4 regions of the Mesorhizobium sp. WSM4847 genome follow, and region 4 is predicted to be linked to each of the others. Evidence: riboswitches for the same ligand, from Rfam matches in the RefSeq annotation. Region 4 holds a riboswitch; each other region holds the start of a gene.

Region 1 (8,455 bases), on a different contig from region 4:
GCTGGGGTCGAGAATGCCTTTTGGCTTCGGCGCGACGAGCGTGCCGGAATTGTCGCTCAATCCCATTCCAGCGCTCCTTTCTTCCATTCATAGGCAAAGCCGATGGTCAGCACCGCCAGAAACACCATCATCGACCAGAAGCCGAGCATGCCGATCTGGCCGAAAGACACTGCCCACGGAAACAGGAAGGCCACTTCCAGATCGAAGATGATGAACAGGATCGACACCAGGTAGAAGCGAATGTCGAACTTCATGCGGGCATCGTCAAACGAGTTGAAGCCGCATTCATAGGCGGAAAGCTTTTCTGGATCGGGATTGCGGTAGGCCACCAGGAAGGGTGCTGCAAGCAGCGCCAGGCCGACGACCAGCGCCACGCCGATGAACAGGACGATGGGCAGGTACGAACTCAACAATGCGTTCATGCTGCAGCTTTCCGTTGGCGGCCAATCCACTCTGATTACAGCACCGGACCCACTTGCGGAAGCGTGACAGTTTAACCACTGAACCGTTTTAGGGGGCTCTATGCTGCAACGCGGCGAGGGTTAGCGCAGGGCTTTCGGTGAAGCAAGTCAAACCTTGTTCAAAACACGGTGCTCGACGGCATATCCGGAAAAACTGGTCCGATCCGCTCCTGTTTGATTTCCTTCACTGTTCACTCCACTTTTCTCTCCTGACATGGATGCCGCCAAAACCCTGCTAGCATGGCGCGGAATCATCGCTCCCACCTTTGGTCAAACGCCGACAGAGTGCCGTCTGCATGAAGGAAAAAATCTCGCTCGCCATGGCCCGGCGCATCGCGCTTGCCGCACAGGGGTTTGCCGATCCTCGCCCTAACGGCACGCCCGATCGCCGCCATCTGGCCCGTGTGCTTGCCCGGACCGGTCTGCTGCAGATCGATTCCGTCAGCGCGGTGGTGCGTGCCCATTATATGCCGCTCTATTCGCGGCTTGGCCCCTACCCGCTCGCTCTGCTCGACAACGCCGCCGTGACGCGCAAGCGCAAAGTCTTCGAATATTGGGCGCACGAAGCCTCCTTTCTGCCGGTCGAAACCTATCCGCTGATGCGCTGGCGCATGGAACGGGCCGAACGTGGGGAGGAAATGTATAACGGGCTGGCCAAGTGGGGCCGCGAGCGCACCGCCTACATTGAAGACATCTTTCGCGAGGTCGTCGAACGCGGCCCGATCGCCGCTTCCGCCCTGGAAGGCCAGAAAGGCTCAGGCGGCTGGTGGGGCTGGAGCGACGCCAAGCACGCTTTCGAATGGCTGTTCTGGGCCGGCCGCATAACCACGGCGTCACGTCGTGGCTTCGAGCGGCTTTATGATCTGCCGGAGCGCGTGCTGCCGCCGGCAGTACTTGCCTTGCCTGTGCCCTCGCCTGAGGATGCGCACCGCGAATTGCTGCGCATTTCCGCCCGCGCCCACGGCGTCGCGACAACTGGCGACCTGCGCGACTATTTCCGCCTCTCCCCCGCCGACATCAAAGGCCGCATTGAGGAACTGGTCGACGCCGGCGACCTCTTGCCGGTGACCGTCGAAGGCTGGAGCAAGCCCGCCTATCTTCACAGGAATGCCCGTTTTCCGCGCAAGATCGAGGCGCGCGCCTTGCTCGCTCCCTTCGATCCGGTAGTCTTCGAGCGGGCGCGTACGGAAAGACTGTTCGACTTCCGCTATCGCATCGAGATCTACACCCCTGCCGAAAAGCGCCAATACGGCTATTATGTGCTGCCGTTCCTGCTCGGCGAAAGGATCGTGGCGCGCATCGACCTTAAGGCCGACCGCCCGGCCGGCGTGCTGCGCGTCCATGCCGCCTATGCCGAACCCGGCGCGCCGCCGCAAACCGCCGCCGAACTTTTTGAGGAATTGAAGCTGATGCAGGGCTGGCTCGGGCTCGAACGCATCGAGGTGACGCCTGCAGGGGATCTGGGCCAGGCGCTGGCGGAAGTCGCGGTTTCGTAAGGGATTGCCGATGTCGGCGCCGCCCCTCACCTGCCTGCCGGCATCCTCTCCCCGTATAGAGACGGGGAGAGGGACGCTGTCATCGATGGTTTCGCCAATCGCCAGCGTTGCAGGAGGGGGCGCCGCGGTTGCGGCCAGTTCTTTCTCCCCGTCACCATACGGGGAGAAATGCCCGGCAGGGCAATGAGGGGCAGCGCCGACATCGAAAATTGCTCTGAAGCGTTTCCCTCGCCGTGTCGGAAGCATGCGTTGACACGACTGCCTCCACAAGCCTAAATCCGGTTCAGACGGTCTCCTCTCGGCAAAGGGAGGAGCCAAGAGGGAATGCGGTGCGAAATCTCGATTTCAAATCCGCGGCTGTCCCCGCAACTGTAAGCGACGAGCCAAGGCCGATAACCACTGGGAAAAATCCCGGGAAGGCGGCACGAAGGCGATGACCCGCGAGCCAGGAGACCTGCCGTCTAGGACTTAAGAATCCGATCGCCTGGCGGGTTTTCCGGGCAAGGAGCCTGATTTGGAACGCGACAGCAGTTTTTCGGCTGAGACAGCGGGCGTATTGTCCGGCGATGATGATGCTCTGGCCGACGTCACCGTGATCGTCTGCGCCTCCTGCCGTGACGAGACCGGCTCCGACGGCCATCCTCGCGCCGGCGAATTGTTGGCCGAAGACTCGCGCCGCGCCGCCTCTGGCGAAAACATCCGTATCCGCAGCGTCGAATGCCTCGGCAACTGCAAGCGCCGCCTCAGCGCCGCTATCCTGCGCGACGGCTGCTGGAGCTATGTCTTCGGCGACCTGACCGCGACCAGCGGCGCCGATCTCATCACCGGCGCAAAACTCTTCGCCACCTCGACCGACGGCCTCATGCCATGGCGCGGCCGCCCCGATTGCCTGAAGCGCGGCCTCGTTGCCCGCATCCCTCCCCTCGACCTTTTGAAGGACCAGATATGACCACTTCCGCATCGCGCGTGCCCTGCACCGTCGTCACAGGCTTCCTCGGCGCCGGCAAGACGACGCTGATCCGCCATCTGCTCGAAAACGCTGGCGGCAAGCGGCTGGCCATCATCGTCAACGAGTTCGGCGACATCGGCATCGATGGCGAGATTCTTAAGGGATGCGGCATCGACACCTGCCCTGAGGAAAACATCGTCGAGCTGGCCAATGGCTGCATCTGCTGCACCGTCGCCGACGATTTCGTCCCGGCGCTCGACCAGATCCTGTCGCTGACGCCCAGGGTCGACCATATCCTGATCGAAACCTCCGGGCTGGCCCTGCCCAAGCCGCTGGTCCAGGCCTTCCAGTGGCCGACGGTGAAGAGCCGGGTGACGGTCGACGGCGTCATTGCCGTGGTCGACGGACCGGCGCTGGCCGAAGGCCGCGTTGCCAACGACATGGACGCCCTGCAGGCGCAGCGCGCGCAGGACGCGACGCTCGACCACGACGATCCGGTCGAGGAGGTGTTCGAGGACCAGCTCGCCTGCGCCGACCTGATCATATTGTCGAAGAGCGACCTGATGGACGCCGCCGGCTCGGCCCGCGCCAATGCCGTCATCGGCAAGCACGCCGCCCGCGCGGTGAAGATCGTGCCGGCCTCGCAGGGCAAGGTCGATCCCTCCGTGCTGCTCGGCCTCGGCCTTGCCGTCGAGGACGACATCGAGAACCGCAAGACCCACCACGATGACGAGCTCGATCACGAGCATGACGATTTTGACTCGTTCGTCATCGACATTCCGTCGATTGCCAATCCCGAAGAGCTGGCTTTGCGTGTCGCCACGGCGGCGGAAGAAGAAAACGTACTGCGCGTAAAAGGCTTCGTCGAGGTCGGCGGCAAGCCGATGCGGCTGTTGCTGCAGGCAGTCGGGCCGCGCGTCAACCACTATTACGACCGCGCCTGGACCGCCGCCGACGATCGCCGCTCCCGCCTCGTCGTCATCGGCCTGAAAGGGCTGAACCGCCCGGCGATCGAGCGTATCCTCGCCGGCTGACCTCAGGCACGAGCCGCGATGCACATCCTCACCACCACATCCGCCTCGCTCGACGATCTTGCCGAGCCTGTCGATCTCAGGCAGACGCCTGCGGATGTCGTGGCGCTGTCCTTCACCGACAGCGATCTGGCCGGGCTGGCGGCGGCGTGGCAGGCGGACGCGGATCGCCTGCCGTCGATGCGGTTGGCCGCCTTGCGCGATCTGCGCCATCCGATGTCCGTCGACCTGTGGATCGACAGCGTCGCCCGGCACGCCAGGGTTGTTCTGGTTCGCATCCTCGGCGGTTACGACTGGTGGCGCTACGGCTGCGATCAGCTCGCCTCGACCGCCCGCGCGCACGGCATAAAACTGGCGCTGCTGCCCGGCGAATGCCGCGACGAGGATTTGCGTCTGATCGAAGGCTCGACGCTGCCGCGCCAGGAGCTCGACGGCCTGCTCGGCTATTTTCGCGAAGGCGGCCCGGAGAATATGACGGCGCTGGTGCAGAGGTTGGCAAGTCTCGCCGGATCAGATGTGGCGGTCGCTGAACCTGTCAGCGTGCCAAAAGCCGGCTACTATCAACCGGGACTGGGGGTCGTCGAGCGCGACGTCCCCCTCCCCCTCGAGGGGAGGGTCCGGCCGCAGGCCGGGGGTGGGGTCGCCTGTGAAGTGCGCCAACACTCTGAAGTGCGCCAACAGCAAACAACGTCGAGCACTGCCGCAACGACCCCGCCCGGCCCTGCGGGCCACCCTCCCCTCGAGGGGGAGGGGGACGTCGTGCCCATTCTCTTCTACCGCTCGATGCTGCTCGCCGCCGACGTCGCGCCGATCGACGCATTGTTTGACGCGCTGCGGCAGCGCGGCATCGCCCCCGTGCCGATCTTCGTCTCCAGCCTCAAGGACCCGGCCTCGCTCGCCTTTGTCGAAACCGCGCTTGCCACGCTGAAGCCGGCCGCCATCATCACCGCGACCGCCTTCGCCTCGGGTGCCGAGCCCGGCGTCGAAACCCTGTTTGACCGCGCCGGCGTTCCTGTCTTCCAGGTCATCGTCGCGACGACACGCCGCGATATCTGGCAAGACAACCAGCGCGGCTTGGCGCCCGCCGACCTCGCCATGCATGTCGTCCTGCCTGAACTCGACGGCCGCATCCTTGCGGGCGCCGTTTCCTTCAAGGGCGAAAGCGAGGTCGATCCCGCATTGGCTTTCCGCGCCTTCGCCAACCGGCCGGAGCCGGACCGCGTCGCCCAGGTGGCGAACCGTGTCGAGGCGTTCGTGCGCCTGCAGCGCACGCCGCGCGAAAAGCGCAAGCTCGCCATCCTGATCCCCGACTATCCGAGCGCCCCCGGCCGCACCGGCTACGCCGTCGGCCTCGACGTGCCGTCCAGCGTGCTGGCGATGCTGCACGACCTGAGCGAACAGGGCTATGTCGTTGAAGGGATTCCGCAAACGCCGCGTGCATTGCTGGGGATGCTGGAGTCGGTCGATCAAGGGTTGGCATTGAAGGAGTATCTGACCTTCTCGAAGGAATTGCCTGCTGAGGCAATGGCTGTGGTAGAGGCCGCATGGGGGAATGCTGAAGATGAGACAGGTTGGTGCGAGGCACCCCCCTCTATCCTGCCGGACATGTCCGGCAGGACAGAGGGGGGCGCGACGGAGCACCAACCTTCGAGTCTGGCAAACAGCAAACAATTCCCCTTCCGCGCCACCAGCTTCGGCAACATCACCGTGGCGCTCGCCCCTGACCGCGGGCGTTCAGTCGACCGTCGCGCCGACTATCACGACCCGACGCTGCCGCCGCGCCATGCGCTGATCGCCTTTGGCCTGTGGCTGCGCAAGGCGCTCGATGTCCATGCCCTCGTCCATGTCGGCGCCCATGGCACGCTGGAATGGCTGCCCGGCAAGACAGTGGCGCTCAGCGAAACCTGTTTTCCCGAGATCGTCACCGGGCCCCTGCCCGTCATCTATCCCTTCATCGTCTCCAACCCGGGAGAGGCAGCGCAGGCCAAGCGGCGCATTGCCGCCGTCACCCTCGGCCATCTGCCGCCGCCTCTGACCGGCGCCGGGCTGGACGAGAACCAGCACCAGCTTGAGCGGCTGGTCGACGAATATGCCCAGGCCGACGGGCTCGACCGCCGCCGCCGCGACCGCCTGGCGAGGCTGATTGTCGAAACCGCTGAAAAGACCGGGCTCGCCTACGAGGCCGGCGTCGCCGGAACCGACGCGCCCGACGAAGCGCTGCGCCGCATCGACGCCTGGCTCTGCGACCTCAAGGACTTCGCCATCAAGGACGGGCTGCACATCTACGGCCGCTCAGCCGAGGGCGAGGCCGATCAGCTGCGCGAGCAAAGTGCGGCGGCCGAGAAATCAGCATTGATCGCGGCCCTCGACGGCCGCCATGTCCCTGCCGGTCCTGCCGGCGCGCCGGCGCGTGGCCGGCGCGATGTCCTACCGACTGGCCGCAACCTGTTCACATCGGATCCACGCACCATGCCGACGCCGACATCCTTCGATCTCGGCAGGGCGGCGTCCGACGAGGTCTTGCGCAGCTACATGCAGGCGCATGGCGACTGGCCGCGCTCGCTGGTCATCGACCTCTGGGGCTCGGCCTCGCTGCGCACCGGTGGCGAAGAGATCGCGCAAGGCCTGGCGCTGATGGGCTGCCGGCCGCAATGGGATTGCGCCACCGGCCGCGTCACCGGCATCGAGGTGCTGCCGCCGGCCACCCTTGGCCGCCCGCGCGTCGATGTCACCTGGCGCATTTCAGGCCTGTTCCGCGACATGTTCCCGACCCAGATCGCCCTGATCGATGCGGCCGCCAACGCCGTCGCCGCCCGCGACGAGGATGCGTTGGAAAATCCGCTTGCGGCAAAAACCCGCGCCGATGGCAAGGTCAGCCCGCGCATTTTCGGCACCTCGCCCGGCACCTACGGCGCCGGTATCGAGGCGTTGCTGTCGAGCGGCGACTGGGCGGCGCGCGAAGAAATCGGTCGCGCCTATCTCGACGCCACCTCGCATGCCTATGGCGACGCTGACGGCGAAGGGATTTCGTCGCCCGGCGCGTTCGAGGGTCGCGTCGCCGAGGCCGACCTCCTCGTCCATACCGGAGACGACCCCGGCCGCGACATTTTGGAAGGCTCCGCCGATGTCGCCTTCATCGGCGGTTTTTCGGCAGCGCTTGCAGCGCTTGGCAAGAACGCCGACGTCATCGTCCTCGACACCACGGATCCGCAAAAGCCGAAGCCGCGCTCGCTTGGAGAAGCCGTATCTCGGGTGGTTCGCGCCCGCGCCGTCAACCCGCGCTTCATTGCCGGCCAGATGCGGCACGGACCGCGCGGCGCTTCGGAATTCGCCGAGACGGTCGACCGTCTCGTCGGTTTCGCCGAGACCACCCATGCCATACCGGGCACGCTGATCGAGGCCGTGCACGACGCCTATCTCGGCGATCCCGAGGTGCGCGCCTTCATCCTGCGCGAAAACCCGGCGGCCGCGAAAATCATCGCCGAGCGTTTTTTGTCGGCGCGGCGGCGCGGTCTCTGGCATCCGCTGCGCAATTCCATCGATGACGATCTCGCCGCACTGATCGCCGAGGCCCAGGCGCTGGGGGTGGCGGCATGAACGCCTTCTCCCGACGCGGCGCCTGCCCTGCTTTGTCCGCGCCGATGCAGACCGGCGACGGGCTTCTGGTGCGGCTCAACCCGGTCGCTGGAGGACTCTCGCCGAAATCCTTGATCGGGCTCGGTGAATCCGCCTTGCGGCACGGCAACGGCATCATGGAAGTGACCGCGCGTGGCAGCCTGCAGATCCGCGGCCTGACATCGGCAAGCGCCCGGCTGCTGGCAATGGAGGTCGACGCGCTCGGCATCGCAGTGCGCACCGGCGTGCCGGTCGAGACCGGACCGCTGGCGGGGCTGGACCCGCAGGAGATCGCAGATCCGCGCCCGTTGGCGGAGCGGATTCGTGCTGCGATCGAGGAGGCAGGCTTTCCGCCACCCTTTGGCCCGAAGGTTTCAGTGATCGTCGACGGCGGCGGACAGTTGGCTATGGATGCGGTAACAGCCGATGTGCGGCTGGTTGCAACGCGGATGGACGCGGCAATTCAGTGGAAGATGTCCGTTGCCGGAGACGGTCAGAGTGCGAAGCCGCTCGTTATCGTCGAGGAAGATGCTGCCCGTGATATCGCCATAGCGATCCTGAGGATGGTCGCCGAAAAGGGCCGTGAAGCCCATGCAAGGGATTTGACGCGCCGGCAGCTAAGATCTCTCGCAAGTTGGCGCGTCTTACCCCCCTCTGTCCTGCCGGACATCTCCCCCTCAAGGGGGGAGATCGGCGGTTTCGTCGTTGGCTCTTCCTCCGCAGCGTCGGAGATTGGCGAAAACAGAGATCAGAGCGCAATCTCCCCCCAAGTGGGGGAGATGTCCGGCAGGACAGAGGGGGGCGCCGTGGAGCGCCTTCCTGTGGCGGCTCGCTTCCCCATTGGCGTTTTCGATCTGACAGCCGGCACCGCCCTCGGCATCGGCCTGCCCTTCGGCAGCATGC
Region 2 (8,455 bases), on a different contig from region 4:
GCTGGCAGTCAGACCGGAGATTTTCATGTTCAAATTCCTGACGCCGAAGTCGATCAAGCCGCCCTTTGCCCGCTACAGCCATGGCGTCGAGGTGCCGCCCGGCAAGCGGCTGGTGCTGTGTTCTGGCCAGGTCGCCATCACTGTGGACGATCAGATCCCGGAGGATGCCGGCGCGCAGGCCGAGCTCTGTTTTCAAAACATCGCAGCGATTCTCGGCGACGCCGGGCTTGGACTTTCCGACATCGTGCGCATCAACGCCTATGTCACCGATCGCGTCTTTCTGAAACCCTATATGAACGTTCGCGATCGCCTGTTCACCAGCCCGGCGCCGGCATCGACGCTAATGATCGTGTCCGGCTTCGCGCGGCCGGAATTCAAGGTCGAGATCGAGGTCGTCGCGGCAGGGTGAGGAGCCGGCTGGAATCGACAGGCCGTTGATCTCCAGTTACACGACAAAGGCTGGTGCTGCCCCTCATCCGCCTGCCGGCACCTTCTCCGCGTATAATGACGGGGAGAAGGGAAGCGCTCCAACGCTGGCGCCCCCCTCTCCCCGTCTCTATACGGGGAGAGGGTACGGGTGAGGGGCAGCGCCAACGCCGCCAGTTTGCTCGAGGTTTCAAAATGACCGTTGCAACGAAACGCGTGTGGTGGGGCGACTATCGGACCACAGAATACGCCACCATCGACCCGGAGGCGACAATCGCAGTTCTGCCGGTGGCGGCGATCGAACAGCACGGGCCGCATCTGCCGGTTTCGACTGACACCTCGATCATGAACGGCATGCTCGAAACGGTGATCGCGCGCCTGCCTGGCGATCTCGACATCCGCATCCTGCCGGTCCAGGCGGTGGGCAAGTCGAACGAGCACCTGCATGCGCCGGGAACCCTTACATTGCCGGCGGCGACCTTGATCGAGGCCTGGACCGAGCTTGGCCTGTCGGTCGCACGGGCCGGGTTAAGGAAGCTGATCGTCGTCAACTCGCATGGCGGCAACGAGGAGATCATGGGCATCATGACGCGAGAATTGCGCGTGCGGGCAAAGATGCTGGCGGTGAAGACGAGCTGGCAGCGCTTTGGCCGGCCGGCCGGCTTGTACACCGAGCTTGAGGATAGCCACGGCATCCATGGCGGCGATGTCGAGACCTCGCTGATGCTGCATTTCCGGCCGGATCTCGTCGACATGGCAAAGGCCGACAATTTCGTGTCCAACGTCGCCCGCGCCGAAAAGCAATTTTCGCTGCTGCGCCACACCGGAACGCACGCCTTCGCCTGGATCGCCACCGATCTCAACCCGAACGGCGTGGTCGGCGACGCCAGCATTGCAACGGCCGAAAAGGGCCGGCTGACCGCCAACCATCAAGCCGACGGATTCATCAGCCTGTTGAAGGACCTGCGCAAGGCCAAGCTTGCAGATTGGCTGGCCTAGGAGGCTTTTCGCCAGCGCCGCGCCGCCCCTCACCTGCCTGCCGGCATCCTCTCCCCGTAAACGGGGCGAGGGGCGCCCTCATCAATGTTTTCGCCAATCGCCGGCATTGCAAAAAAAGCGCCAGCGCTGCGGCCAGCCCCTTCTCCCCATCACTATACGGGGAGAAGATGCCGGCAGGCAGATGAGGGGCAGCGCCGACGTCGCCAATACCTGCAGCGATCACAGCACGAGTAGGTTGCTTGGTGGCTTGATGGATAAACAACTGTCCTCAAGACTAGGAATCAGCCGTCGATCTTCAACTCGAAAGGCGTGCCTTCGAAGGCCTCGGCGCCGCGCCCGATCGCCCGGATCGCACCGGTCATGCGGCCGTTGCGATCGAGCAGCGCGTCGGCGACCGCGATCAGCCGCGGGTTGGGTGTGGCCGTGGGCGACAGTGCACGCAGCGTCTGAGCCAACTCGACCTCGCAGCGCTGCGGCGCCAATGCCGCCGCGATGATGTAGGCCGAGGCCGTCGACCGGCTGATACCGGCATAGCAATGCACGACCAGCGGCCTTGCACGATCCCATCGGCGCGCGAAATCGAGCAGGTTGCGAACATGCTCCTCACCCGGCATGGTCATGCCCTCCTGCGCCACCGCGATATCGTGCATGACCAGGTGCAGATGGTTCTCCCGGGCGATCGACGCCGGCCGCGTCACCTCGGTGCCGGCAGCCAGCAGCGAAAGCAGCCGCTCGGCCCCGGTCTTCGCGACGGTTTCCTCGATTTTCGACAGCGAACAGACATGGATCATTGGTTGAGCTCCCAGTGCATGTCGCGCAAAAGTGCGCAGCGGTTTTGCGATAACGACATGCATAAAAACAAGAACTTAAAGCGCGTCGCATGAGTCCGTTCAATTGCGACGCGCTTTAGGCTCCATCGTCGCGCTGTTGCGACCAGTCGGCAAGAGCCGATTTGAGCCGCCGCCATTCCTCGTCAGGTCCCGGCAGCCCGGCGCGCAGCACCTCCGGCCGGCCGGGAAAATGCCGAAGCAGGATGCCGCGCTCGCCAAGCGCCGAAAACAGACCGGCGGCGTCCGCCAGCCTGACATAGCGGAACAGGGTGGTGCCGCCGGCAACAGCAACGCCGAAGCGGCCGAACAGCGCATCGAGCCGCGCTGCATCCCTGGCCAGACGGTGCCGCATCTCGACCTGCCAGCCGCTGTCGGCAATCGCACGGATGCCATATTCGAGCGCCGGACCGGCAACCGCCCACGGCCCGAACTGCGCCTCCAGCCGTTCGACCGTCAGTGCGTCGGCCAATGCAAAGCCGAGCCGCAGGCCGGCAAGGCCAAAAAACTTGCCGAAGGAGCGCAGCACGACGATGCCGCCATGCTCGACATCGCCGGCCAGGCTCTCGCCAAGCGGGCCGACATCCATGAACGCCTCGTCGACGACCAGCAGCCCGCCTCTGGCGCGCAATCGTTCGGCAAGCGCAAGCAGCTTCTTGCGCTCGACGATGCGACCGTCCGGATTGTTGGGGTTGACGACGATGGCAAGGTCGGCTCCTGCCAGGGCCTCGAAATCGTCGATCTCCGTCACCGCATGGCCGGCGATTGCCGCTGCCCGCTGATGTTCGGCATAGGTCGGCCCGAGTACTAGCGCCTTGCCGGGGCTGACCAGCGAAGCGACGCGCGGCAACAGGATCTGCGTGCCCGGCGCTGCCACCACATTGGCCGCCGACGGCGCGCCATAGGCGCTTGCCGCGACATCGGCCAGATCACGGACCCGCGCAGCTTCCGGCAATCTCGATAGGGCGGTGGCGGGCAGCTCGAAAAACGGATAGGAGTGCGGATTGATACCGGTCGAGAGGTCGACGAAGGGCTGCGGCGCATGCGGAAAAAGCGCCCTCGCCCGGCCAAGGCTTCCGCCGTGATCCACCACCGCCGCCGCTCCATCAAGAGACTTCATGTCGATCCTGATCGCTTTCCTGTCACTGCTTGTTGAATTCGCTGTCGGCTATCCCAGCTGGCTGCTCGGCGCCATCGGCCATCCCGTCACCTGGTTCGGCAGGCTGATATCCTTTCTCGACCGCAGGCTCAACCGCGATACTGATTCCGACGCCCTGCGCCGCCGGCGCGGTGTTCATGCGCTGCTGATCATCGTGCTGGTGCCGGCCACCATCGCTTTCGCGGTGGAAACCATGCTTGCGGGCATTCCAGCCGGATTGATCCTCACCGCGCTCCTGGCGACATCGCTGCTGTCGCAGAAGAGCCTGGCCGAGCATGTCGAGGCGGTGGCTGACGGACTCGACAATGGCGGACTCGACATCGGTCGTGTTGCCGTCTCGCAGATCGTCGGCCGCGATCCGGAAAAGCTCGACAGAGCCGGTGTCTGCCGCGCGGCGATCGAAAGCCTGGCCGAAAATTTTTCCGACGGCGTCGTCGCGCCGGTCTTCTGGATCGGCGTCGGCGGGCTGGCCGGCGGCGTCGCCTACAAGGCCGCCAACACCGCCGATTCGATGATCGGCCACCGCACGCCGCGCCATGAGGCTTTCGGCCGGGCGGCGGCGCGCTTCGACGATCTGATCAACCTGCCGGCGTCGCGGCTGACCGCGCTGCTCATCGTGCTGGCCGCCTTCCTCGTCAAAGACGCCGATGCCGGCAACGCCTGGCGCACCGTGCGGCGCGACGCGAAAAAGCACCGCTCGCCCAATGCCGGCTGGCCTGAAGCAGCGATGGCCGGCGCGCTCGGCCTGGCCCTGGCCGGGCCGCGCTCCTACGACGGCGTCATGGTCGACGACGCGTTCATGGGCGAAGGCGGCCGCCGCGATGTCGAGAGCGTGGACATCAGACGAGCGCTAAGACTCTATCAGGTTGCCGACTTTCTGCTGATGGGACTGTTCGGCTTGCTGTCGGTGATCGTCATCGTTGCGTGACGTCGAACAAATATGTGCTGCTTCAGGGCAATCGCTTCAGGTTGGCGCCGCCCCTCATCCGCCTGCCGGCACCTTCTCCCCGTATAGTGACGGGGAGAAGGGGCTTGCCGCGACCCTCAGCACCCTTTACGCAACGCTGGAGATTGGCGAAATCCTCTGCGAAGTCGTCCTTTCTCCCCGTCACTATACGGGGAGAAATGCCCGGCAGGGCAATGAGGGGCGGCGCAGAGATCGACGATTAGCCATTTCAACATGAGTTGGATGCATCATCTGCCCGAAGCATTGCGTTGCCCCTCGCGCGGGCAAACCTTTCAGAACTCTATGCCCTGCTGCGCTTTCACGCCGGCGGAAAAGTGATGCTTCGTAACTCCCATCTCGGTGACCAAATCGGCCGCCTCGACCAGCGCCGGCTTGGCGTTGCGGCCGGTGACGACGATATGCAGGTTTTCGCGCCGGCCCTTCAGCGCCGCCACCACCGTGTCGAGATCGAGATAGTCGTAGCGCAGCGCGATGTTCAACTCGTCGAGCACCAGAAGGCTAATCGATGGATCGGCCATCAGCTCGAGCACCTTGGCCCAGGCAGCCTCGGCGGCGGCGATGTCGCGCTTCAAATCCTGCGTTTCCCAGGTAAAACCCTCGCCCATCGTGTGCCAGACGACCCGGTCGCCGAAAGCGGCAAAGGCGTCCTTCTCGCCGGTATGCCATTTGCCCTTGATGAACTGGACGACGCCGACGCGCCTGCCGTAGCCGAGCATCCTCAGCGCCAGCCCGAAGGCGGCAGTGGTCTTGCCCTTGCCGGGCCCGGTGTTGACGATCAGCAGTCCCTTCTCGACCGTCTTGGCCGCGACCTCGGCGTCCTGCACCGCCTTGCGCTTGGCCATCTTGGCGCGGTGGCGTTGCTCGTCCCTGTCATCGATATCGGTCATATCACTTCACCTTGAGCGGCAGTCCCGCCACCATCAGCAGCACCGTGCCGGCGACGGCGGCGACCTGCTGGTTGAGCCGGCCGGCGGCATCGCGAAACCGGCGGGCAAGCGCATTGTCAGGCACGATGCCCTGGCCGACCTCGTTGGAAACCACGAACCACGGGCCGCGCGGCCGCGACAGCACATCCGCCAGCCCTCGGCATTCGGCCTCAATGTCGCGTTCGGCCAGCATATGGTTGGACAGCCACAGCGTCAGGCAGTCGATCAGGACAGGCCGGCCGTCAGGCAGCGCCCCGATCGCGCCGACGAGATCGAGCGGCGCATCGATCGTCGTCCAGCCGTCGCAACGCCGCGCCCGGTGCAGCGCGATGCGTTCGTGCATCTCGTCGTCATAGGCTTGCGCCGTGGCGATGTAGGTCCACGGCGCTGGACAGGCCGTCACCAGGCTTTCGGCATGCGCGCTCTTTCCCGAGCGTGCACCGCCGACGACCAAGGTCAGCTTGCTGCCTGGAGCAGCGCGATCAGGCAAGGCTATCGCGCAGGCCGGTTGCGGTGCCGGTCAAGCGGCCGCGCACCAAGCCGACGACAGCGCCGAGCACCAGCCAGAACACCAGATTGGTCAGCGTCACCGCCACCACGAACTGGTGGTGCAGGCCTTCCGGGATGGGCGATTCGAAACTGTCGGGCTGCGGCGCGCCGACAATATGCGGCGCGACGATCAACGCTACGGCAAGAAGGGCCAGCGGCAGCGATTTGCGAAAGGCGAGCAGCCCGAGACCGGCAGCCGTCGCCACCACGGTCGCCGTCCACCAGATCTGGCGCTGGGCGAAATCGGCCGCCGGCATCGCCGGCAGTTCGGGCGGCAGGCCGAGGTTCGGGGCCAGCGTGAACACGGCGAAGCCGGCAAGGCCCCAGAACAGGCCCTGTCGCCAATTGCCGATGCCGCCGGCGAATTCCGAAGCGGCGACCAGGATCAGCGCAAAGCCGATGCCGGTGACGACGTTGGCAACGACGTTGAAAGCGAAGCGCTCGAAGCCATCGGCCGGCGCCCAGCCTTCCTCTTCCGCGGTGGCTGCTTCAGCCGGCACGGCGCTGCTCATGGCATTGCTGCCTGCTGCGGCCGGCGCCAAACCATGGTCATGCGTGTGACCACCGCCGGCCTGTTCGTAGACTTCTGCCTTGAGGATGAGTGGCACGGTGGCGTAGGCCTGCATGCAGGCCAGAACGACGCCGGCCACTAGCCCTGCGATCGCCGCGATGAACACGACGTTGCGAAACAGTGTCATGGTGTCAGCCCCTCGTCAGTGGCAGGGAAAGCCCATCGAATGGCGATAGTCGTGAGCGGCATTGTGGACCGCATCGATATGCGAGAAGCCGACAAAGCCCATGACGAAAACGCCGAGAAATGCAGCAAGCGCCAACTGCACAAAGCGCGACTGCGAGGAGACGGAAGCGCCGAGCGAGACGGAAGCGGTATTCATGTCTTGTCCTTTCGCCCTCCACCCGAGGGCATAGAAGTCAGTTCTCCTGTCGCCGGCAGGTCTCCTGGCTCGCGGATCAGCGCCCTTCCCCACCTTCCCGAAGAAGCTCTTCCCGAAGAAAATCTTCAGTGGCATATGGAGAGGACTACCGCACACAGTTGCGGGGGCAGCCACGGCATCGGGCGAATTTTGCCCCTACCGCATTCCCTCTTGGTTCCAAAACGGAACCGACGACGGCTGCGACTATAGGCAGAATCGCCGCGCCCGGCAAACCAAATTCCGCCAGCTAGCAGCGCGAATGCGCCGTGCCGGCAGACCAGCTTGGTTCCTCGACGCCGCGATCTTGACAGGTTGAAAGCCGATCGTCCGCGCTGCCCCGGGGCGCTGTCATCGATGGTTTCGCCAATCACCAGCGTTGCAAGAAGGGCGCCGGCGTTGCGGCCAGCTTCTTTCGCCCCGTTTACGGGGAGAAATGCCCGGCAGGGCAATGAGGGGCGGCGCCGGCCTCGACCACTGGCTGCGAGCGGCATACGGCGCTTTAGCCTAAGCCCTGGGCATCAATGGGCCCTGTCTTCTTTTGTCCGGGGCAACCATGATAGTCGTCTTGCAGCACTGAATCAGAATTGCGAGACCATGACCATTCCTACGCCGGCCGTTCAGGACCGATCCAGGCGCATCATCGCCATCGACGTAGCCCGCGGCATCGCTTTGCTTGCCATGGCGAGCTACCATTTCACCTGGGATCTCGAATTCTTCGGCTACACCGATCCCGGCCTGACCGCCTTTGGCTGGTGGAAATTCTACGCGCGCTGCATCGCTTCGACCTTCCTGTTCCTGGTCGGCGTCAGCCTGTTCCTCGCCCATGGCAAGCAAATCCGCTGGAACGGCTTCTGGAAACGCTTCGCCATGGTCGGCGGGGCGGCGCTCGCCATATCGGCCGCCACCAGGCTTGCCACACCCGACAGTTTCATCTTCTTCGGCATCCTGCACGAGATCGCGCTCGCCAGCCTGCTCGGCCTGGCGTTTCTGCGGCTGCCGGCGCTGCTGACGCTGGTTGTCGCAGCTTTCGTCATCACCGCGCCGCTCTACCTCAGGTCCGAGATCTTCGATCATCCGGCCCTGTGGTGGGTCGGCCTGTCGGCAACCAACCCGCGCTCCAACGATTATGTCCCGCTGTTTCCATGGTTCGGCGCTGTGCTTGCCGGCATCGCAGCGGCAAAGCTTGCCTTCGCCTCCGGCATGCTGACGCGGCTGGCGGGCCTAACGCCCGGCCGCTGGACTAATCCGCTGGTCTTTATCGGCCGGCACAGCCTCGCCTTCTATCTGATCCACCAGCCGGTGCTGATCGGCTCGGTCTGGCTGATTTCGCAAGTCATGCCGGCAGCCGTCGAAACCAGGCAGGTCACCTTCCTGAAAGAATGCCAGGCATCGTGCGAGCAATCGCGCGACACGGAGTTCTGCAGCAGCTATTGTGTCTGCATGCTCGATACGCTCGAGGGCGAGGCCACGCTTGATCGGCTCTACCGCAACGACCAGGCTGCGGAATGGAAGGCGCATCTCGACGAGCTCGCCGGCGCCTGCACTGCCAAGGCCGACGGCACTTTGATGGAGGGAGGAGCACAATGACCGACCATCAGCAGAAACCGGGCCAACAGAAACCGGGACAGCAAAAACCGGGGTTTATACCGTGGCCGCCGCTGATCTATGTC
Region 3 (8,455 bases), on a different contig from region 4:
AGCGCCAGCCGCACCGGGTTGATGTCGGTGATGACCACCTTTCGCGCGCCGACGCACTGCGCCACCAGCGCACCCATGATGCCGATCGGCCCGGCGCCGGTGACCAGCACGTCCTCGCCGACCAGATCAAAGGACAGTGCGGTGTGGACCGCATTGCCCAGCGGATCGAAGATTGCGGCGATCTCGTCGGGCACGTCGTCGGGGATCGGCACGACGTTGTGCTGCGGGATCGCCAGATATTCACCGAAGGCGCCGGGCCGGTTGACGCCGACGCCGAGCGTGTTGCGGCACAGATGCCCCCTGCCCGCCCGGCAATTGCGGCAATGGCCGCAGACGATGTGGCCCTCGCCCGAAACACGCTGGCCGATCTTGTATTCGGTGACCGCCGCGCCGAAGTCGGCGACCGTGCCGACGAATTCGTGGCCGGTCACCATCGGCACCGGCACGGTCTTCTGCGCCCACTGGTCCCAATTGTAGATGTGGACGTCGGTACCGCAGATCGCGGTCTTCTTGATCTTGATCAGAACGTCGTTCGGGCCGATTTCCGGCACCGGCACCTCTTCCATCCAGATGCCCGGCTCGGCCTTGGCCTTGACCAGCGCCTTCATCATGTTCGACATCAGATGCTCCTTACACCTTGGTTGGTTCTACTCCTCGCCGCTCCTCCGGTAGCCTAAACAACGGAAAGGTAGGCTCGGAAGCACACCTGAGATCTTTGGATCGATCGTAATGTTGGCGGCTGCCTTTGTGTCGCGCAACACTTCACCGCGACCCGTGCGCTTGAAAAACTCTGTTTTCAGCGAACCTCAGCAGAAGCGGAGCAATCGCCATGCCAAACGCAGCCAAGCTTCAATTCAAGCGATGAGGAATGGTCGCAGCTTGCGGCTGGGCGGTATGGCTATTTTGTCGATGTCCGCCACATGCGAGGCATTCCCTCGATACCGATGCTTTCGATGGTCGATCTCGCCGCCGATATCTCGATGGTGCCGGTGCACAGGCGGCATCCGCAAGCGTTCGCCCCTCGGTGAAGTGTCTGTTGACCGCTGGCTGTGTGAGAGGCTGAAGTTCATGGACAAAGCCGCCTTCCCCCATTTCGTGATCGAAATCATCCGTCCTTCGGACCGGAAGCGGCTTCCCAGATCCTGCCCCGCCGCTCAGCCGTCCAGCGGGCCTTCGGCTGGACGACAAGGGTGGGACTCGCACGCGTCGACCGACTTGCGCGCGGCTTTCGATGGCGTCCTTTCTGCCTTAAATATCCGCGAAGCCCGCGGGTCACATGTTTGCCCGTCACAGTGGCTCAGCGGCCTGCGCCTGCACTTTCTCCCGCAATGCGCATGCTGCAGCGACCATGTTGATGAGGGCAGGGCGGACCTCCTCCCATTTCCTTGTTTTGAGGCCACAGTCCGGATTCACCCACAATTGGCCGTCCGACAGTCGCTCGCGGGCAAGTTGGGCGAGATGCAAAATCTCGCCAATCTCCGGGACACGTGGTGAGTGAATGTCGTAGACGCCAGGACCGATGTCATTCGGATATTTGGACTTGGTGAAGGCGTCCAGCAGTTCCATTTTGGAGCGCGACGTCTCGATCGAAATGACGTCCGCGTCCAGTTCAGCAATCGAGTCGATGATCTCATTGAACTCCGAATAGCACATGTGGGTGTGAATTTGGGTCGCGTCCTCTACAACCGTTGAAGCGAGACGGAAGCATTCGACTGCCCAGCCGAGATAATGTTTCCAATCGGACTTCCGCAGGGGCAAGCCTTCGCGAAACGCGGCCTCATCGATCTGGATCACCCTTGCGCCAGCTCTTTCAAGGTCGGCCACTTCATCGCGGATGGCGAGTGCGATCTGGCGGCAGGCCTCGGCGCGGGGTACGTCGTCGCGAACAAAAGACCAGTTAAGAATTGTCACTGGGCCTGTGAGCATGCCCTTCACCGGCTTTTTCGTCAGCGACTGGGCAAATTGCCACCAGAGAACCGTCATCGGATTGGGCCGCGATACGTCGCCGAAGATGATGGGAGGGCGCACCAGCCGGGAGCCGTAACTTTGCACCCAGCCATGCTGGGTGAAGGCGAGGCCGGACAGCTGCTCGCCGAAATGCTGGACCATGTCGTTTCGTTCGAACTCGCCATGTACCAGCACGTCCAGCCCGATCTCCTCCTGCCAGCGGACCGCCGCCTCGGTCTCCTTCTCCAGGAAGGCCTGGTAATCGACATAGCTCAGCCGGCCCTTCGCATGAGCGGAGCGCGCCCTGCGCACCTCGGGCGTCTGCGGGAAGGACCCGATCGTCGTCGTCGGGAACGGCGGCAGGCCGAGCGTGTCAGCCTGGACTCTGGAGCGCTTGGCAAATGCGCTCTTTCGTTGCTTCATGGCGCCGTCAATGCTGATAACCCGCCCATGGACGAGCGGATCATGGACCTTTCCAGACATTGCGCGCGCCGCGGCCGCCTCGGCAGAAGCTTTCAGTGCGCCTGCTACGGCCTCCCTGCCTTCGGATAAGGCTTGGGCCAGCACAAGCAGCTCTTCACTCTTCTGGGCGGCGAATGCCAGCCACGAACTGACATCCACATCGAGCGCGGTCTCCATCCGCAGGTCCATCGGCACATGAAGCATCGAGCAGGAAGGCGCAATCTCGACGCGATCCAGCGGCCAGCCGGCAACGATCGGCTTGATGCGGTCGAGAATGGCAGCCAGGTTCGCGCGCCAGACGTTGCGGCCGTCGATCAAGCCAAGCGAGAGCACCAGATCCTTCGGTGCGAGCCGACCAACCGTCTCCAACTGCTCGGGAGCGCGCACGAGGTCGAGATGCAGGCCCGCCAGGCGCAGCGAAAGCGCGGTCTCCAGATTGTCTCCCAGCGGCCCGAAATAGGTCGCCAGCATAATTTTCAACTTGGGCGCGGCTTTCGACAGCTGGCCGTAGGTGAATTCGAAGGCAGCTCGTTCGTTCGGGCTAAGGTCGAGCACAAGCGCCGGCTCATCAATCTGCACCCAGTCGGCCCCCGAGAGCTCCAGCCTCCGCAGGAGTTGCTCGTAGACGGGCAGCAGCCGCGGTAGGAGCGCTATGGGATTGAAACACTGGTCGGGAGACTTCGCCAGCTTGAGGAAGGTGACCGGTCCAAGGATGACCGGGCGTGTATGGATGCCGAGCTCTTTTGCCTCCAGAAAGTGATCGACTGGTTTCGTCGACGAGAGGGCGAATGCCTGATCGTCGCTCAGCTCCGGCACGATGTAGTGGTAGTTCGTGTCGAACCATTTGGTCATTTCCATCGCGGTTACGCGCTGGCCCTGAACTGCATGCCCGTGACTGGCGTGAACGCAACCCGCGGCATCGCCTTGCGTCCCGCGCGCCATCGCGAAATAGATGTCGAGCGGGACCTCGCCGCCCGTCCAGCCGTAACGGGATGGCACGGCGCCGACCATTGCTGCGGTGTCGAGCACATGGTCATAAAGTGAGAAATCGTTCGACGGGATTTTCGACACGCCGCGGTCGTGCTGCTCGCTCCAGCTGGCGGCACGGAGTGCCTTCGCCGTCGACAGAAGGTTGGCAGCAGAAGATTTTCCGGACCAGTAGCTTTCGAGCGCGAATTTCAGTTCTCGCCGGCGACCGATACGCGGCATGCCAAGCGTTGCTATGGGAACTTGCTGGGAGACATTCATTCCATACCCCGATGGTCGCGGCGGGGACAAGGAAGGCGCTAGAAGGCCGGCATAAACGCCGAGCTGCCGCGGCCACCAGACACCCCGCCCGTGGACGTTGTTTACCGTGGCAGGTCTCCTGGCTCGCGGGTCACAGCCTCTGCCCCGTCTTCCCGGGGCAGTTCGCCCCAGTGACATTGATGGGTTTGGCTCGCCGCTTACAGTTGCGGGGGCAGCGCCGGCATTGCACCGGCTTCCCTCTTAGCTCCGCTACGGCAACGCCTAGCGGAGAACCACGACACGCGGACAATCGCAGCAGCCCGCTTTGTTGCCAATGCGGTATAAAGAAATGTTTATGTGTTTATGTGAACCGTTCACCTGCGGCGTGTTCCCAAGTAGCAGGTCGCGGTAGAGCTGAGCCATTTGCGCCACTCGCCGGTCTGCGCAGGCTGTGCCTGGCCGCTCGGGCAATCTGCCAGTCTACGATCCCGGCTCAAAACGACTTTCGTCAAAAAGGGCGCGTGTTGGCCATTCATGATCGGGCGGCAGTACTGGCCCGAAGTGCGACAACGTTCCTAAGCCTGCAAAATTGAAATTTGGAGAAAACCGGCATCCTTCTCGGACTGGTACGTTCGATTTACACGCGCTTGTCTGGACAGCCTGCACAACGGAAGGTGGGCAATACGTGGCCGAAATGCTGCCCTACAACAGCCCCGCCTGCTCAGCCTCGCGGCGCAAATTCTGCCGCGGCCTGGGGCCGATCTGCTGGATCACCAATCCGGCCGCCAGTGAGCCAAGGTCGCCGCAGGTCTGCAGGTCGCGGCCTTGCGTATAACCATGCAGGAAGCCGGCGGCATAGAGATCGCCGGCGCCTGTCGTGTCGACCAGTTCCTTGATGGCGGTCGCCTTGATGACCACCGTCTCGTCGCCGCGCACGATGACGGAGCCTTTTTCCGAGCGGGTCACGGCGGCGATCCTGCAATCCTTGCGGATCTGCGCCAGTGCCTCGTCGAACGACGACGTCTGGTAGAGCGACTTGATCTCGTGACTGTTGGCAAAGACGATATCGACCGTGCCCGAGCGCATCAGGTCGAGGAATTCGTCGCGGTAGCGGTCGACGCAGAACGAATCCGACAGCGTCATCGACACTTCGCGGCCTGCCGCGTGCGCCAGCTTGGCCGTCTGGCGGATTGCCTCCTTGGCGCGCGGCGGGTCCCACAGATAGCCTTCGAAATAGGTGACCTTGGCGCCAGAGGCCTTGTCGGCCTCGACATCCTCCGGCCCGAGCTCGACGCAGGCGCCGAGATAGGTGTTCATCGAGCGCTCGCCGTCGGGAGTGACGAAGATCATCGAGCGCGCCGTCGGCGGGTTGCCCTTGAGCGGCCTGGTGTCGAAGGCAACGCCCTGCGCATGGATGTCGTGGGCGTAAATTTCGCCCAGCGCATCGTTCGAGACCTTGCCGAAGAAGGCGGCGCGACCGCCGAAGCTGGCGACGCCCGCTGCCGTGTTGCCGGCGCTGCCCCCGGAGGCTTCGATGGCCGGGCCCATGCGGCTGTAGAGCAGCTCGGCGCGCCTGGTGTCGATGAGGTTCATCGCGCCCTTTATGATGCCGTTCGTCTCGAGGAATGCCTCGTCGCACTGGGCGATGATGTCGACAATGGCATTGCCGATGCAAAGCACGTCATAATCCGGCATCAATATCTCCGCCAAAAATCCGAGCCAGCTTCTTGCCATGCAGGCCGGGCGTGCTTCTTGCCAGTGTGGAATGGGTCGCCCTATGCCGACGCATCCAATACCGGCGCATCACGCAGCTGCCGGTCCTGCCTCACGCAACAGGTCGTCGGCTCTGTCCGTCTTTTCCCAGGTGAACTCCGGCTCTTCGCGGCCGAAGTGTCCGTATGTCGCGGTCTTGCGGTAAATCGGCCGTAAGAGATCAAGCGCCTTGATGATGCCTTTCGGCCGGAGATCGAAAAGCTCAAGGACGGCGCGCTCGATCCTTTTTTCATCAATCTTTGCGGTTCCGAATGTATTGACGAGGATAGAGACCGGCGCGGCCACACCGATCGCGTAAGCAAGCTGAACCTCGCACACGTGCGCCAGTCCGCTGGCAACGACGTTTTTTGCGACGTACCGCGCCGCATAGGCGGCCGACCGATCAACCTTGGACGGGTCCTTGCCCGAAAAGGCACCGCCGCCGTGACGCCCCATACCGCCGTAGGAATCGACGATGATCTTGCGGCCGGTAAGCCCGCAATCGCCGCGCGGCCCACCGACCACGAACCGGCCTGTTGGATTGACCAGGACCCTTATCCCGGTCGTATCCAAGTCGTGGGGCAAGACCGGCCTTATGATCTCCTCAATGACGCCTTCGCGGACCGTGGCTTGTGAGACCTCTTCGTCGTGCTGCGTCGACAGGACTATGGTATCAAGCGCTACCGGGCGCAAACCCTCATAACGGACGGACACTTGAGATTTAACGTCCGGGCGAAGCCAGCCAAGGCGGCCGGTTTGGCGCACCTCCGCCTGTTTTTTTGTCAATTCGTGAGCGAGTTGGATTGGCAACGGCATCAATGTTTCGGTCTCGTTGCACGCGTACCCGAACATGAGGCCCTGATCCCCGGCTCCCTGATCGAGATCCTGCCCTCGTCCCTCGTCGACGCCCTGGCTGATGTCAGGCGACTGCTCGGTCAAGGCCAAGATCAGGGCGCAACGCCGGCCGTCAAAGCCGATCGCATCGTCGTCATATCCAATGTCCAAAATGATATCGCGGGCAACTTGGCTGTAGTCGATATGCGCGTGACTGGTGATCTCGCCAGCCAGAACGACCATCCCTGACTTCACCAACGCTTCACAAGCGACACGAGCCTTGGGATCCTTACGAAGGATCGCATCGAGCACGCCATCTGAGATATTGTCGGCCATCTTGTCGGGATGTCCGGCGCCGACGGATTCGGAAGAAAACACGAATTTTCTGGTCATGGGATGTCCTCGCTTCAAGCGTTGGAATTAGATGTGACAGTTGATCAGGCCCTCTTACCTGTCGGAGATGCCCGGCACGTCGAACGCAGCGCAGAAGTCGGCAACGTCTCTGCGCACGCGGGCATGGACGTCCGAATCATCGGGCTGGCGGCAAACCAGGTCGATGAAAGCGGCAATCTGCAGCATTTCCGCCTCGCGCATGCCCACAGACGTCACTGCTGGCGTGCCTAACCGAATGCCGCTGGTGAACGCGGGATGGCGCCGGTCCCCCGGCACCATGTTGAAATTCGTAATGATCCCTGCTTGCGACAAGCGCTCGGCATAGGCTTTCCCGGACAGCGGCCGGTCCCTAAGATCAAGGATAAGCATGTGATTGTCAGTGCCCCCCGTGACGAGTTCATAACCTCGCTCCAGGAGGGCCTGGGCCAGAGCCTTGGCGTTGTTGACGATCTGCTGACCGTACACACGGAAGGACGGATTCCCTGCTTCGTGCAGAGCGACAGCTAGCGCGGCAATCGTATTCATGTGCGGTCCGCCCTGGAGGAGAGGGAACACGGCACGGTCTATGCGTTTGGCCAGATTGTGTTTGCTCTTGGAATGGTAGAGCGCCTGATAGCGGTCTTCATTCCTTGACAAGATGAAGCCACCGCGGGGGCCGCGGATCGATTTGTGAGAGGTGCTGGTGACAACATCGCAATGGCTAACGGGATTCGGATGCACTCCTGCGACAACGAGACCGCTGATGTGGGCGATGTCGGCTACCAGATAGGAGTTCACCTCCGAAGCAATTTCGGCCATTGCCTCATAGTCAAAGATACGCGGATAAGCAGTTCCGCCGACCCAAATGAGCTTCGGTCGTTCCCGCTTGGCCGTCTCGCGCAAGCGGTCATGGTCAATCTGCTGCGTCTTTTCATGCAGCCCGTACGGAACTCGCTGATAGTCGGTGCCGGAGAAGTTGACGGCCCAACCATGCGTCAGATGCCCGCCGCCGGGGAGGGTCAAGCCCATCATCTTGTCTCCCGGACACAACAGCGCTCGACAGACAGCCTGATTGGCCGGTGAGCCGGAATAAGGCTGCACGTTGGCGTGTTCACAGCCGAATAGCGCCTTCAATCGCTCGATGGCGAGGTTCTCAAGCTCATCGACGATCTCGTTTCCGGCGTAGTAGCGCGCGCCGGGATATCCCTCGGCATACTTGTTGGTGAAAATAGACCCGGTCGCTTCCAGCACCGCCGAGGACGCGAAGTTCTCGGAGGCGATAAGTTTGAGGGTCGTCCGCTCCTGGCGCTCCTGTCTTAAAAGCAGCTCGTGAACGCGAGAATCTGCGACAGCCAGGTGAGGCCACTCGCAAGTGTCAAGCTCCGCGATGGCGCCGCCAGTCGAATTGTCCATATCAGCTTCGCGCTCCATTGGGACTAAGTTTCAGGACAAGCAGGCGGCCACCTTGGACCGCGCGCCCTGTATCGCCTCCAGGCGCTGTAGGTCTTGTCTGTGATGGCCATCGCCGTGGGGCAGGAGATCAACCAACAATTGAACCAAGCCGCCGTCCGAGCCTCCTGCTTCGAGGTGGTACGAAGGCCAGGGGCGATGTTGGTTGCCGAGAAGAAAGCCGGCTCTGGCGAGCTGGCGCACGTGTGCGACCACGTGCTCGCGAGACAGACTCAGAACTTCTGCCAGCTCGCAGACGGTCAGGTCCGCATGCGCACAAAGTCCCAGGATTCGAAGTCGATCAAGATGAGCCGCGGCCTTTAGGCGCATGACCAGTGTCATCATCGGCCGGCACTCCTTGTATTGACTTCCTCCATTTGGCGTCCTTCCACTAGTTTCAGAGGCAATCTTG
Region 4 (5,479 bases):
GCTAACGTGGCGGTGAGATAAGCCGGTGGCTGGCGAGAGTCAAGGCGTTGAGTGAGCTGATCGACAGCCGCAGCCTGCTTCGAACTGATACTTGACTAAGTCAACTAAGTGGTTGATCTTGTGCTGGCAGGAGGATGCCATGACGATTCATCATCAACCCGGCAGGGAGCGGATCGATGCGGTGCGGGGCTTCAACCGCTTCTACACCCGCCAGATCGGGCTGCTCGATGAAGGGCTGCTGAAAAGCGCCTTCTCGCTGACCGAGGCTCGGGTGCTCTATGAACTGGCGCATCGCGATGGCCTGACCGCCACCGATCTTGCGCGCGATCTCGGGCTCGACCCCGGCTATCTCAGCCGGTTGCTGAAAAAATTCGAGGAGCGTGGTCTGGTCGAGCGCGTGGCGACGCAAGCCGATGCTAGGCGCTCGTCGATTGCGCTGACGCCGGCGGGAAGAGCGGCGTTCGCGCCGCTGAACCAGGGTTCGCACGATCAGGTCGCGGCCCTGCTCGACCGGCTTTCCGCACCGGAACAGGACAGGCTGGTCAAGGCGATGCAGACGGTGCAGCGCCTGCTGGGCGAGAGTGCAGAGCCCAGGGTCCCTTACATGCTGCGGTCTTTGCAGGTCGGCGACATCGGCTGGATCATCCATCGCCAGGGCCTGCTCTACGCGCAGGAATATGGCTGGGACGAAACTTATGAGGCGCTGGTCGCCGAAATCCTCGGCGCCTTCGTCAAATCCTACGATCCGAAATGGGAACGCAGCTGGATCGCCGAGCGGGAAGGGGAAGCCGTCGGCTCGGTCTTTCTCGTGCGCCAGTCGGACGCGGTGGCGAAGCTGCGCCTGCTCTATGTCGAACCCTCGGCGCGCGGTCTCGGCATCGGCAGGCGGCTGGTCGAGGAATGCATCGGCTTTGCCCGTGCCAAGGGCTACAAGAAATTGACGCTGTGGACCAACGACGTGCTCACCTCAGCGCGTCGCATCTACGAGGCGTCCGGGTTCAAGCTGGCCAATCAGGAACGCCACCACGCCTTCGGCAAGGATCTGGTCGGCCAGAACTGGAATTTGGACTTGTAGCGTCTTTCCCCTCTCCCCTTGTGGGACAAGGGGAGAAGGCAAGATAAGGCGGATCGCCTCGACACTAGTCTCCAACACAAGTTGAAAACTGGCCGTTCCTCACCCGACCGGTATCCAGATTTCCAGCCCGCCATTGCCGCTGCGCGGATCGAATTCGGGGCCGTAGCGCTCGAATTCGGGCGCGTCGGCAATCTTGTGCCCGGAGGCCGGCAGCCATTTGTTCCAGATCGTGTTGACCGTGCGGCGGATGGTCGAGATGTGGTCACGATGGGCGAACACGGCGTATTTCTGCGCCGGCACGCGTACGCGCGAAAACCCCTTCGGCAGGTCCGAAAAATCGGACACCTCGACGCCGGCGATATAGTCGAAATTGCCTGCATCGTCGCCGTTGACGCAGACGCCATAGGCGATGTCGCCGACCTCGCCTGGAATGTTGCCGACATAGGGGCCGAACCGCTGCCACTGCATCGGAATGCCGGCGCTGGTTTCGCAGCTGTAGCGCTCGCCGAGACCGGCGATGAGGAACGGCCGGCTGGTTTCGAAACGCGGCGGCTCGAGATTGGCGAGGAAGGACTGGTCCATCAGGATCGGCTCCACGAGATCGAGGTTTTTGAGCGAGCCTTGCGCGCGCACCAGTTCCGGCGTGGTGCCGAACTGGTCGCGGAAGGCACGGGTGAAAGCCTCATGCGAGGCATAGCCGGCGTCGAGCGCGACCGAGAGGATGTCCGGTGCGCCGGCGGCGAGCCTGCGCGCCGCCTCGGTCAGCCGGCGAGAACGCAGGTAGCCCATCACCGAACGTCCGGTCGCCGCACCGAAAGCCCGCGTCACGTGAAAGCGCGACACGCCGCTGCTGTTGGCGACATCGTCGAGCGAGATGGCCTCCGGCAGATGGCTTTCGACGAACCACAGCGCTTTCTCGGTCGGGTTCATATGGCTCCTTGCTGTGGGACTGCGCATTGGCCAGGTCATGGTATCGCTTCCTGGTGGAGGCAGTTTGATCGAAATTGCGCACCGCGCAATGCGACGGTGGTCGGCAAGTCCAAGGCGTTGGGCGAAGGGCTTGACGGGAGCAGGCGTTGTCTTTTAAGTAGTAACGTTATTACATTACGAGATTCGGTATGCTCGTTCTGACAAGACCATTGCTCGCGGGGCACTCCGAACCCCGGAAACTTATTGCGCTGGGATTGGCGGAAAACTAGGGGGGCTGACTGATGGTCCCCAAGCCGAAAGGCGAGGGGTGAAAAGGGAACACGGTGAGATCTTCGGATCGAGGCCGTGGCTGCCCCCCGCAACTGTAAGCGGCGAGCAAAATCCGAAAATGCCACTGGCCGGCAAGGCTGGGAAGGCAGGATGGCGCAAGGACCCGCGAGCCAGGAGACCTGCCATCGCACGAGTTGACCGGACGGGGTGTGCCGGGAGGAGACGTGGACATCGGTCTTGTCGGCCGGTCCAGCTTCCTTCCGTCGCCATTGAGAAAGTGACGGTAAGTTGGACGCCTGCCAGCCTCTTCTTGAAGCGCGTGAACTGAGCGCCACGGCGAATGGCCAGCGCCTGGTCAGTGCGGTCAGCCTTTCGGTCGCGGCGGGAGACCGCCTCGCCATCATCGGTCCCAACGGCGCCGGCAAGACGACGCTGCTGCGCATGCTATGCGGCACGCTGCGTCCGAGCGCGGGAGATGTGAGATTTTCCGGACGCCGGCTGGAGACGTTTCCGGCCGCCGAGCGGGCGCTGCACATGGCGGTCGTCGGCCAGACCGATCAGCCCGATCCGCGGCTTGCCGTGATCGACTACGTCGGACTTGGGCGGGTCCCGCATGCCTGCTGGCGACGCAGGAGCGAGCAACGCGACGTCGTCGTCGAAGCGCTTCGCAGAACCGGCCTGCTGCCGCTGCTCGGCCGCACGATCGGCTCGCTGTCGGGTGGTGAGCGGCAACGCGCCCAGCTGGCGCGCGCCATCGCCCAGGAGCCGAAAATCCTGTTCCTCGATGAACCGACCAATCATCTCGATCCGCGCGCCCGCAGCGAACTTCTCGAACTCGTATCGCAGCTTGGCATGACCGTCGTGGCGGTGCTGCATGATCTGTCGCTGGTCACGCCATTTGCCACCAGGGTCGCGGTGATGAACGAGGCCCGCCTGCAGGCACTCGCCCGTCCGCGCGAGGCGCTGACCAAGCAGTTGATTCGCGAGATTTTCGGCGTCGAGGTGCTTCGGCTGCGCCATCCGACCGAAGACCGCGAACTCACGGTGTTCGAAGTCCCGAACCGTGCCTCTTCTGATCCAACCAAGGAGCAACATCCGTGAAACGCCTCGCACTGTCTTTTGCCTCTATGCTGCTTGCCCAGACCGCCTTCGCTTTCCCGGTAACAGTCGACAGCTGCGGCACGCCGCTGACGTTCGACGCCGCGCCGAAGCGCGCCGTCATCCAGGATATGAACATGGCCGAGATGGCCTTCGCTCTGGGGCTGCAACCGTCGATCGTCGGCCTGACCGGCATCACCGGATGGTACAAGGTCGGTCCGGAATTCAAGGCCGAGCAGGGCGCGATCCCGGAACTTGCGCCGAAATATCCGACGCTCGAAAACCTGGTCGCGGTCGAGCCCGATTTCTTCTTCGCCGGCTGGTATTACGGCATGAAGCCGGGCGGCGACGTAACGCCAGATACGCTGGCGCCGCACGGCGTCAAGACGCTGGTGCTGACGGAAAGCTGCGTCCATCTCGACAACAACCGCCCCGCCGCCTCGATGGACCTGCTCTACGGCGACATCGAAAAGCTGGGCAGGATTTTCGGCAAGCAAGCCAAGGCGGAAAAACTCGTTTCAGGCTGGAAAGCGCAACTCGCCGATATCACGGCAAAGGTCGGCGACCGCGAGCGGACGCGGGTGTTTCTCTACGACTCCGGCGAAGACAAACCCTTCACATCAGGCAAGTTCGCGATCCCCAGCGCCATGATCGCCGCTGCCGGCGGCGACAACATCATGGCCGACATGCAGACGAGCTGGGGCAACACGGACTGGGAAACGGTCGCTTCCCGCAATCCGCAGTTCCTGATCCTGCTCGACTACCAGGACGGCGGCGGTTACAGGAAACTGCTCGACTTCCTCAAAGTCCATCCGGCAATGAAGGAGACCGATGCGGTCAGGAACGAGCGCTTCGTCGCGCTGCGCTATGCCGAGCTGACGCCCGGACCTGCTAACATCGAGGCGATCGGCAAGATCGCCAGCGCGATACACCCGGAAGCCTTCTGAGCTTGCGCCACAGGGCATTCGAAATGGCCATGGCAGCAGGAGCGGCAGCAATCGCCGCGCTTGCTCTGCTGTCGATCGCCTATGGATCGACGGTCATAGCGTTGAGCGACGTGATTGCTGCGCTCGGACATGCGGCCGGGCTGGACGGAGACCTCGTGCCCGGCTCGCTCGGCAATATCCCGGTTGCCAAGATTGTCGTCGATCTCAGGCTGCCGCGCACCATCATGGCGATCTGTGTCGGCGCCGGGCTGGGCGTCATCGGCGCGCTGCTGCAGACGGTAACCCGAAACGACATCGCCGATCTGTTCCTGTTCGGCCTGTCCTCCGGTGCCGCGGCCGGCGCTGTTTCCGTCATCACCATTTTTGGCGACCGTTTCGGCATCTGGACGTTGCCGGTTGCCGCCTTCACCGGCGGCATATTGGCCGCCGGCATCGTGCTTTTGCTGGTTTCGCGGGTGAGGGGGCAAGGCCCCGAACGGCTGATACTGGCCGGGCTTGCCGTCTCGTTCATGTTCGCCGCCCTGACCAACTATCTCGTCTTCGCCGGAGACCAGCGCGCCGCTCACTCGGTATTGTTCTGGACGATGGGCGGGCTCGGCCTGGCGCGATGGGACAATGTCGGGCTGGCTGCTCTTGGCGCGGGCACCATTCTTGCCTATGGCCTGTGGAACCATCGCAAGCTCGACGCCTTCCTGGCCGGCGAGAATGCTGCCGAAAGCCTCGGCGTGCCGGTTGTGCGGATGCGCAGGACGGCGTTTCTCGTCGCTGCCTTCTCGACGGCGATCCTGGTCTCGGTCGCAGGTGTCATCGGTTTCGTCGGGCTGATGATCCCGCATCTGTCCCGGCCCTTGGCCGGCCCGTTGCATCTGCGCCTGATTGCAAGCTGCGCCCTCTTCGGAGCGGTGCTGCTGCTGGCAAGCGACCTTCTGGCGCGCACGCTGCTGCCGCCGCAGGAACTGCCGATCGGCATCATCACCAGTTCGGTCGGCGCTTTCTTCGTGGTCACCATGCTCATTCGGAACCGTTCATGATGGGCTGCCATGCACACTTGCCGGCTTCTGGCACAATGCCGAGTCTTTGGACTGACTTCTGGGACCGGCGCAGCGCGCCGAACCGCCTGTCGAGATTTTCACCGGCAGGATCGGCCATCATGTGCGAT

What was found. A riboswitch is a leader RNA that binds a small molecule or an ion and turns the genes downstream of it on or off. The one in region 4 is predicted to bind cobalamin.
Region 1: it holds a riboswitch for cobalamin, as region 4 does, so the genes downstream of both, AC0L28_RS14255 (DUF1636 family protein) here and AC0L28_RS34150 (ABC transporter ATP-binding protein) in region 4, are expected to answer to the same signal.
Region 2: it holds a riboswitch for cobalamin, as region 4 does, so the genes downstream of both, AC0L28_RS14080 (CbtB domain-containing protein) here and AC0L28_RS34150 (ABC transporter ATP-binding protein) in region 4, are expected to answer to the same signal.
Region 3: it holds a riboswitch for cobalamin, as region 4 does, so the genes downstream of both, metE (5-methyltetrahydropteroyltriglutamate--homocysteine S-methyltransferase) here and AC0L28_RS34150 (ABC transporter ATP-binding protein) in region 4, are expected to answer to the same signal.

Annotation. Positions count from the first base shown of each region.
Region 1 is NZ_JBVVPY010000008.1:204,242-212,696, forward strand. Features, by position in the region: gene AC0L28_RS14240 (NuoB/complex I 20 kDa subunit family protein) at 1-66, opposite strand, end outside; gene AC0L28_RS14245 (NADH-quinone oxidoreductase subunit A) at 57-422, opposite strand; gene AC0L28_RS14250 (winged helix-turn-helix domain-containing protein) at 758-1,957, shown strand; cobalamin riboswitch at 2,229-2,433, shown strand; gene AC0L28_RS14255 (DUF1636 family protein) at 2,472-2,906, shown strand; gene cobW (cobalamin biosynthesis protein CobW) at 2,903-3,940, shown strand; gene cobN (cobaltochelatase subunit CobN) at 3,959-7,534, shown strand; gene cobG (precorrin-3B synthase) at 7,531-8,455, shown strand, end outside.
Region 2 is NZ_JBVVPY010000008.1:163,136-171,590, forward strand. Features, by position in the region: gene AC0L28_RS14040 (RidA family protein) at 26-409, shown strand; gene AC0L28_RS14045 (creatininase family protein) at 622-1,425, shown strand; gene AC0L28_RS14050 (tyrosine phosphatase family protein) at 1,707-2,216, opposite strand; gene cobD (threonine-phosphate decarboxylase CobD) at 2,332-3,372, opposite strand; gene cbiB (adenosylcobinamide-phosphate synthase CbiB) at 3,371-4,339, shown strand; gene cobO (cob(I)yrinic acid a,c-diamide adenosyltransferase) at 4,651-5,265, opposite strand; gene cobU (bifunctional adenosylcobinamide kinase/adenosylcobinamide-phosphate guanylyltransferase) at 5,267-5,764, opposite strand; gene AC0L28_RS14075 (CbtA family protein) at 5,787-6,551, opposite strand; gene AC0L28_RS14080 (CbtB domain-containing protein) at 6,567-6,746, opposite strand; cobalamin riboswitch at 6,784-6,993, opposite strand; gene AC0L28_RS14085 (heparan-alpha-glucosaminide N-acetyltransferase) at 7,380-8,372, shown strand; gene AC0L28_RS14090 (methyltransferase family protein) at 8,369-8,455, shown strand, end outside.
Region 3 is NZ_JBVVPY010000012.1:75,949-84,403, forward strand. Features, by position in the region: gene tdh (L-threonine 3-dehydrogenase) at 1-620, opposite strand, end outside; gene metE (5-methyltetrahydropteroyltriglutamate--homocysteine S-methyltransferase) at 1,288-3,633, opposite strand; cobalamin riboswitch at 3,749-3,949, opposite strand; gene AC0L28_RS18610 (adenosine kinase) at 4,339-5,331, opposite strand; gene metK (methionine adenosyltransferase) at 5,440-6,615, opposite strand; gene AC0L28_RS18620 (serine hydroxymethyltransferase) at 6,670-8,007, opposite strand; gene AC0L28_RS18625 (ArsR/SmtB family transcription factor) at 8,038-8,388, opposite strand.
Region 4 is NZ_JBVVPY010000057.1:327-5,805, forward strand. Features, by position in the region: gene AC0L28_RS34140 (bifunctional helix-turn-helix transcriptional regulator/GNAT family N-acetyltransferase) at 140-1,075, shown strand; gene AC0L28_RS34145 (AraC family transcriptional regulator) at 1,175-2,005, opposite strand; cobalamin riboswitch at 2,271-2,476, shown strand; gene AC0L28_RS34150 (ABC transporter ATP-binding protein) at 2,564-3,376, shown strand; gene AC0L28_RS34155 (ABC transporter substrate-binding protein) at 3,373-4,320, shown strand; gene AC0L28_RS34160 (FecCD family ABC transporter permease) at 4,350-5,351, shown strand.